2 linked regions of the Synechococcus sp. PCC 7335 genome follow. The protein of the gene in region 1 binds, or shares a complex with, the protein of each later gene. Links are inferred from orthologs where the notes say so. Each region holds a gene or a part of one and is shown on either strand. Other genes may lie near its edges.

Evidence for each region.
Region 2: the proteins of mrdA (region 1) and rodA are in contact, whole or in part, in a crystal structure (PDB 6PL5), measured with the Thermus thermophilus proteins. The link is inferred for Synechococcus sp. PCC 7335 from one-to-one orthologs. Residues at the interface, in WP_223903432.1 of Thermus thermophilus: Arg4, Ile5, His6, Leu8, Ala9, Phe12, Ala15, Leu16, Leu19, Gly20, Arg22, Ala23, Trp24, Leu26, Gln27, Val28, Tyr31, Tyr34, Leu36, Leu43, Thr45, Asp47, Lys156, Gln157, Gly158, Ser160, Val184, Leu201, Glu202; in WP_223903423.1 of Thermus thermophilus: Phe161, Val165, Phe168, Val169, Leu172, Pro198, Tyr199, Glu202, Tyr211, Arg212, Asp213, Gln220, Val221, Gln223, Ser224, Ile226, Ala227, Ile228, Gly229, Ser230, Gly266, Phe267, Val270, Leu274, Tyr277, Gly278, Leu281, Phe285, Leu289, Arg297.

Annotation. Positions count from the first base shown.
Region 1 is NZ_DS989904.1:4,037,833-4,041,103, reverse strand. What follows is about bases 283-3,234. They hold mrdA (penicillin-binding protein 2), read right to left. Parts: upstream 2,696-3,234; coding sequence 869-2,695; downstream 283-868. Other genes in these bases: S7335_RS16975 (transglycosylase domain-containing protein), read right to left, coding at 2,777-3,234; S7335_RS16985 (phenylpyruvate tautomerase MIF-related protein), read left to right, coding at 488-841. Outside these bases: S7335_RS16990 (folate/biopterin family MFS transporter), read right to left, coding at 1-133; more of S7335_RS16975, read right to left, coding at 3,235-3,271. UniProt on the Escherichia coli protein: Catalyzes cross-linking of the peptidoglycan cell wall. Responsible for the determination of the rod shape of the cell. Is probably required for lateral peptidoglycan synthesis and maintenance of the correct diameter during lateral and centripetal growth.
Region 2 is NZ_DS989904.1:1,690,660-1,693,794, forward strand. Bases 90-2,905 are described here. They hold rodA (rod shape-determining protein RodA), read right to left. Parts: upstream 2,238-2,905; coding sequence 942-2,237; downstream 90-941. Other genes in these bases: S7335_RS07485 (HEAT repeat domain-containing protein), read right to left, coding at 90-859; S7335_RS07495 (Mrp/NBP35 family ATP-binding protein), read right to left, coding at 2,346-2,905. In the rest of the region: more of S7335_RS07485, read right to left, coding at 1-89; more of S7335_RS07495, read right to left, coding at 2,906-3,135. UniProt on the Escherichia coli protein: Peptidoglycan polymerase that is essential for cell wall elongation. Also required for the maintenance of the rod cell shape. Functions probably in conjunction with the penicillin-binding protein 2 (mrdA).

The sequences.
Region 1 (3,271 bases):
TCCCCTGCACAAAGTACACAATTAGAATTGCGCTTAGCTCTAACGTCAGGGGTTGACCTAACAAGATTCGCTTTTCAATGAAGCCTTTAATTTTTTGGCCTACTGAAAGGTGGGTGGTCGAAGACGCCGTCATGTGAAGAAGTGTAAACTCTCTCTATAATAGCTGGCTTCTCCGGTTTGTTTTGGAAAGTCTCTCTATTGGCTGATTAGCTGGCTAGTTTTAACTCAACCATGAGCGATCGCCTAGTCAAGTTAGCTAAAGGTGATTCGATAGGCGGTCGCTCTGTCGATCTAAGTACAGTTTGAGATGATAGAAGTATTCTATAGCTTTGGTCGCTTGCCTCTACCTGTCTCAAAAGTCTGCCTCATCAGTGGTTCTGCTCAGCGAAAGGGGTTAAGCCAACTGGTTAGCTATTTACCCGTAGGCATGACTTCTTTGAGCAGGCCTTTGTCCAGTGGCTATGTCCCCCACAAAACGTGCCGTCCTATGCCTTTAATCAAAGTTCAAACTTCAGTAGAAGCACCTGCTAAAACCACGGTTGAAGCGCTACTCAAACAGCTATCAGCTAGCTTGGCAAAGCATTTAAACAAGCCCGAGTCTTATGTAATGACAGCGTTTGAACCAAATACAGCAATGACCTTCGGTGGCACAAGCGATCCTACTTGCTACATCCAAATAAAGAGCGTGGGCACTATGGGTAGTAGCAAGACCCAGACGATGAGTCAGGATTTTTGCGCTAAAGTTCAAGCTGCCCTTGGCGTTCCCCCTAATCGTACGTATATCGACTTCGCTGATTCTCAGGGGGCAATGTGGGGTTGGAACGGGACTACCTTTGGGTAGGGGGTAAGGAGAACGATAGAGATATAGTCAGGGGGCCGTTTTAGAGGATTCTTTTTGGTTCACACCGAAATACTGCTCCAATACCTTTTTCACCATCGGTGCAGCGAAGGAGCTACCACCGCCCCCAGAGTGCTCTCCAAAAGCGACAACAACAATTTCAGGATTGTCGTACGGTGCATAAGCTCCAAACCAAGTGTGGTTTTCTCCCGGGGGGGCCTCGGCTGTTCCGCTCTTCCCCGCCACAGGAGGAAGTGCTGGGTCGTTCATCACAGTGCCCGTTCCAGCAGTGACTACCTGGCGTAGGCTCTCTTTCAAGACTTTAATCGTACTAGGCTTCATCCCTACAGACGTTCGCCATTCTTGAGGGGTTCGCTCGTCCAGTACAAAATGCGGGGTTACGCGATCGCCCCCATTAGCGACAGCTGCAAACATCACAGCTATTTGCAAAGGCGTTGCCAGTACGTTTCCCTGACCAATTGAAGAGTTAATCGTATCGCCTAGATACCAGGGCTCATCCAACATCTCGCGCTTCCATGCCTCGTCAGGCACTAGGCCTTTATCTTCCTCTACACCTAGTTCAATCCCAGTTCGCTCTCCAAGTCCATACTGGCGCATCCACTTTTGTAAGCTCTTCTCCCCCACCCCTCTACCAATTTGATAGAAGAAGGTGTCACTACTCATCGCCATTGCCCCTCTAAATCCTAAAGGTCCAAAGCCCGCATTATTCCAATCCCAAAACTGGATGCCACCAATCGTCAAAAACGGATAGGTTGGTAGCACGACATCAGGAGAAAACTTACCTGACTCCATTCCTGCTGTTGCAGTAATCACTTTGAAAGTACTCGCCGGTGCATAAGCTCGCATGGCACGGTTCACCAGGGGATAGCCGTTCTTAGTAATCTGTTCCCATTGCGCTTGAGTAACCCGAGTAGAAAAAATATTCGGATCAAAGGTAGGTCTGCTGACCATGGCTCTAACCCCACCGTCACGCGGATCAATCGCAACAATAGCGCCTATATGATCGCCCAGCGCTTCTTCAGCAGCTCTTTGCAGCTCTATGTCCAGTGTGGTCTGCACGTCTTGACCGGATATAGAAGGCTTTTCGCCGATAATACTCAGCACCCGGCCGCTACTATCTACTTCTACCTGCTGTCCGCCCCATTCTCCACGTAGTTGGGACTCTAGGGCCATTTCTAGCCCCATCTTGCCGATCACATCCCCCAGCCGATAGCCATCTTCTTTCAGCCCTTCTAGTTCAACATCGTCCAGCTCACCTGTGTAGCCCAAAACGTGAGCGGCTAGGTCGCCACGTGGGTAGTTGCGGACAGCTTCTGCCTCTACACGGACGCCAGGTAGCTGGGCAGCATATTCTGCGAGCGCAGTCGTTTGAGCAGAGCTTAAACCCCGAGCAATGGGAACAGACTTATTGAGGTTGTAACTACTCTGCTCCAGGCGATCGCTAATTTCCTCAATTGGCACGTCCAACAGTTGACCTAGGCGATCGATGACTGCCTGCTTAGCAGCCTCTTCTTTGGGTAGCGAGATTGGCCAAATGGAAACAGAATGCGACAGCCGCGAGCCGACTAATACTTCACCATTTCGATCAAAGATAGTCCCTCTGGCTGGTCGCCTGGGTAATAGTAGAACTCGGTTGTCTTCAGCTAGCTCTCGGTTACGCTCCCCTTGAACGATTTGAAGGTATGCCAGACGACTGCCAATACCACCTATCATCGAAAGGCTCAGCAAAAGCATGATCACAATCGATTGGTACTGACGGCCAACGGTGCGTCCGCTTCTCTTTTCACGGAAGCTAGGCGAGCTAAAGCTAGATTGTGTGCGCTGAGAAAAAGCCATGATATTTGGGGCTGTAAACTAGAGCTACTCTATAGAGTAGCCACTAATTAGCGACTCTGAGCTTTAGAGTTGTCTAGCGTTCTAGTTTTCCAAGGCCCTAGGTCGAGGGGGTTCAGGAGCTGGGGCCGGTGCTGGCGCTGGCGGTGGCGGAACAGCTGTAGGCGGAAGTGGAATCGGTGCTGGTGTTGGGGGGGCAGGGGCCGTTGGCGCTGGCGTCGGTGGAGGTGCTGGAGAACTACTAAAGACGGGGGTTGGAGCAGGGGCCGGTGCTGGCGCTGGCGCCGGGGCCGGTGAGCTACTGAAGACAGGAGCAGGCGCTGGGGTTGGAGCTGGATCTGACGCCGGAGTCGAAGGCCGAGGAACCGGTGCTGGCGCTGAGTCAGTATCCGCTGAATCGCTTGATGAGTCGCTATAGTCTGTATTGCTGAGTGCAGTGCTAGGTTCAGAGCGGCGTTGTTCACTCTCGCTAGAGTTACGTGCCCCCGGTTTATCGGCAATCACTCGACCTGGGGAAACAGGTTTGGCCTGAATAGAGCCTTCACGGCCACCTAGACGCGGCAATTCAGGAAATTCTTC
Region 2 (3,135 bases), 2.3 Mb from region 1 along the record:
GATCCAACCCAGTAGGGATGGTCTCTCTTCTGATTGCCGGGTCACGTGGAACCCATTCGAACTCCGGTTTTAGCTCAGATGGGTCAAAGTCTTCTTCTTTGGCCAGTCCCAAATCTACTTGCACGCTTGGCCAAGTACCGCAGATGGTCTCATCAATTGCATTGCTGGCATACACTCTTTCGATCAGATCTGTCTTAGAAACGGCTTCTAATTCGACGAGTGTACTGACGAGAAATGCATTAAGCTCTTCGGAGTTGTACTTGCAATCTGCTAGCTGCGAAGCCAGCTTTCTAATACAGGTTTCTTTTAGCTCTGGATGCAAAACCGCTATATGCTCAAAGGCAGAAACCGCTGCTATGCGATCCCACATATCCTGTTTGCGGCTGGCTAGGAAAAGAGATGTTGGCGCGATCGCCTGCTCCCCAATCATCCCCAGCACCCAAGGAATTTCTTCTCTAGTCCAATCAGCGTACTCCTCTCCCGTAAATAGACCTAATAGCGGTTCAATCGCTTCTTGGGCCTTCAACAAGCCTAAACATCGCCAAGCATGCACCGGAGCCCACACCTCTAAAGACTCAACGTCTGCCTGATTGAGATCTGCATCGGTTGCCATCCGGATTAGCGCCGGGATGTGCTCAGAGGTAATGCCTAGTTCTTCTATATAGTCTGGCCAGCTCTCGAACTTATAAGAAGGCTTTAGTTGAGAGATTAACGATCTATCTATGTTCTCAGGTCCAGCCGACAGTATTTGCTCGACAAGGCGATCGCGCTCTGGATCACTCACCTTTTTATCGACATCTAGGCAACTTCCATAAGTGAGTAAAGCTGAAACCGGGGGCTCGTATGTTGCTAACTCCATGGCACATCTATCAAAGGAAAACAATTCTTATCAGATATTAGACCTAGCTTAGCGACATCAGGTAAAAACCAACTGACCCGCTTCACTCTCTTGAACCCTTAGCGGCTCCAAATTTTGGTTTAGAGCGAGAGTTCGTCGCTACCGATTCCACTAGCCCAATGGCAATAAAATTTGTCAGCAGTGCTGAGCGTCCATAGCTCATCCAGGGCAGCGGGATGCCCGTAATTGGTGCTAGACCAATCGTCATACTGATGTTGATCATCGCCTGAAAGACAATCATCGACAGTACACCAATGGCTAACAATGAGCCGAAGTTGTCTTTGGCGCCGTGAGCAATCATCACTAGCCGCAAACAGATCAGCCAGAAAGCAAAAAGCAAAACCATCCCACCCACAAATCCTAGCTCTTCGCCTACTGCCGAAAAAATAAAGTCGGTGTGCTGCTCTGGAATAAAGCTGAGCTGCGTTTGTGTGCCTTGAAACAACCCCCGGCCCCACACTTCTCCAGCCCCAATTGCAATCCGTGACTGAATTAGGTGATAGCCGCCTCCAAGCGGATCCTTTTGGGGATCTAAAAACAAAATCAGGCGGTCTTTCTGATAGTCTTTCAAAAAGCCCCACATCACCTCACCCAGCTTGCCCGACATCACATTGAGGGTGATCGCCGCCAGCGCACTATAGGGTGACCAAGGCAAAGAGCGGTATGCCACCACCCCCATCAGCAACACCCATACAATCCAGCCTGGAAACGACACATGAAAGACAATTGCTGAAACCAGTGGTGAAACCATCAGGATCAGCCAGCCCGGATTCGTCCCGCTCCAATACAGCATGCCTGCGGTAATTGCCCCAAAGACTAGTGATGTCCCTAAGTCTGGCTGCAAAAACACCAAGGCCCAAGGGACTGCTGTGATTCCCAGCGCTCTGATAATGCCAAGCGGCGTTGGCGCGTCTCGATCTTTTAGCGTCGCCGCCAGCGTGATAATGGCCCCTAGCTTGGCAAACTCCGAGGGCTGTACGTTAAAGCCAAGAATTGAAATCCAACGCTGCGCGCCTAAGCCTTCGGTTCCGATTGCCATTACCGCAAGCAGCGAAGCAATGGTCCCTGCACAGATCACCCATCGCCATTGCAGCAGCACTTCGTATCGACTACGAGCAATCAAAAGCGCTAGCACCGCACCGACTGCACCTAGTCTCAGATGGTTGTCTGCATATCCAGTTTCACCTGTGTACTTTTGAGTGCTGCTAATTAGAATGCTGGCAAAGATAGTGACGCCCACGGGCAGCAAGAATAAGAACCAATCCATTCCTTGCCATCCCTGGAGCAGTCTTTTCCAGCGCCGCTGCCGAGTCGCAAAGTAAGACGAATAGGAGCTCATAATGCATCAGAGATTATGCAAAGACAAAGATTATGCAAAGACAAAGGCGGACTCTAACTTTGAGATGGCCAGACTAGCTAGAGAAAATCACTCAAGAAAAAGTCAACCCTAAGTTAGCGCAGCCACAGAAATTTTAGCAGCGGTTTGCTTGGCAATGTCCATCAGTGACTGCGCAGAAGCAGACTCAGGATCGGATAAGATAATAGGTAGACCGCGATCGCCGCCTTCTCTTACGGGCATCTCTAGCGGCACCTTTCCTAATAATTCTACGCCTAGCTCTGCTGCTGCCTTTTCGCCGCCACCTTCTCCAAAAATGGCGTACTGCTTTTCTGGCATATCAGGCGGCACGAAATAACTCATATTTTCCACTAGACCCAAGATCGGCACCTTTAGCTGCTCAAACATTTTCAGCCCGCGCCTAGCATCTGAGAGCGCTACGTCTTGAGGCGTCGTCACAATTACCGCTCCGGCCATAGGAACCGCTTGCGCTAGTGTCAGTTGTGCATCGCCCGTACCTGGAGGCATATCTACTACTAAATAGTCCAAATCGCCCCACTGCACTTGGTATAAAAACTGGCGAATCACCCCATTAAGCATCGGCCCGCGCCACACGACTGGCTGATCGCGATCAATCAAAAAGCCCATCGATACCATCTTCACACCGTGGTTGAAGGCAGGTTCTAAAACCTGCTCGCCCTTATCTTCACGCACGATGACGTTGCTCTCGCCAAGACCCATCATAGTCGGTGCGTTAGGGCCATAGATATCTGCATCGATTAGACCCACTGCTGCGCCGGTTTTAGCTAAGGCGACTGCTAAGTTAACCGCAACAGTACTTTTCCCGACGCCGCCTTTGCCGCTAGTCACTGCCAGAATATTTTTAACGCCATCGATCCCA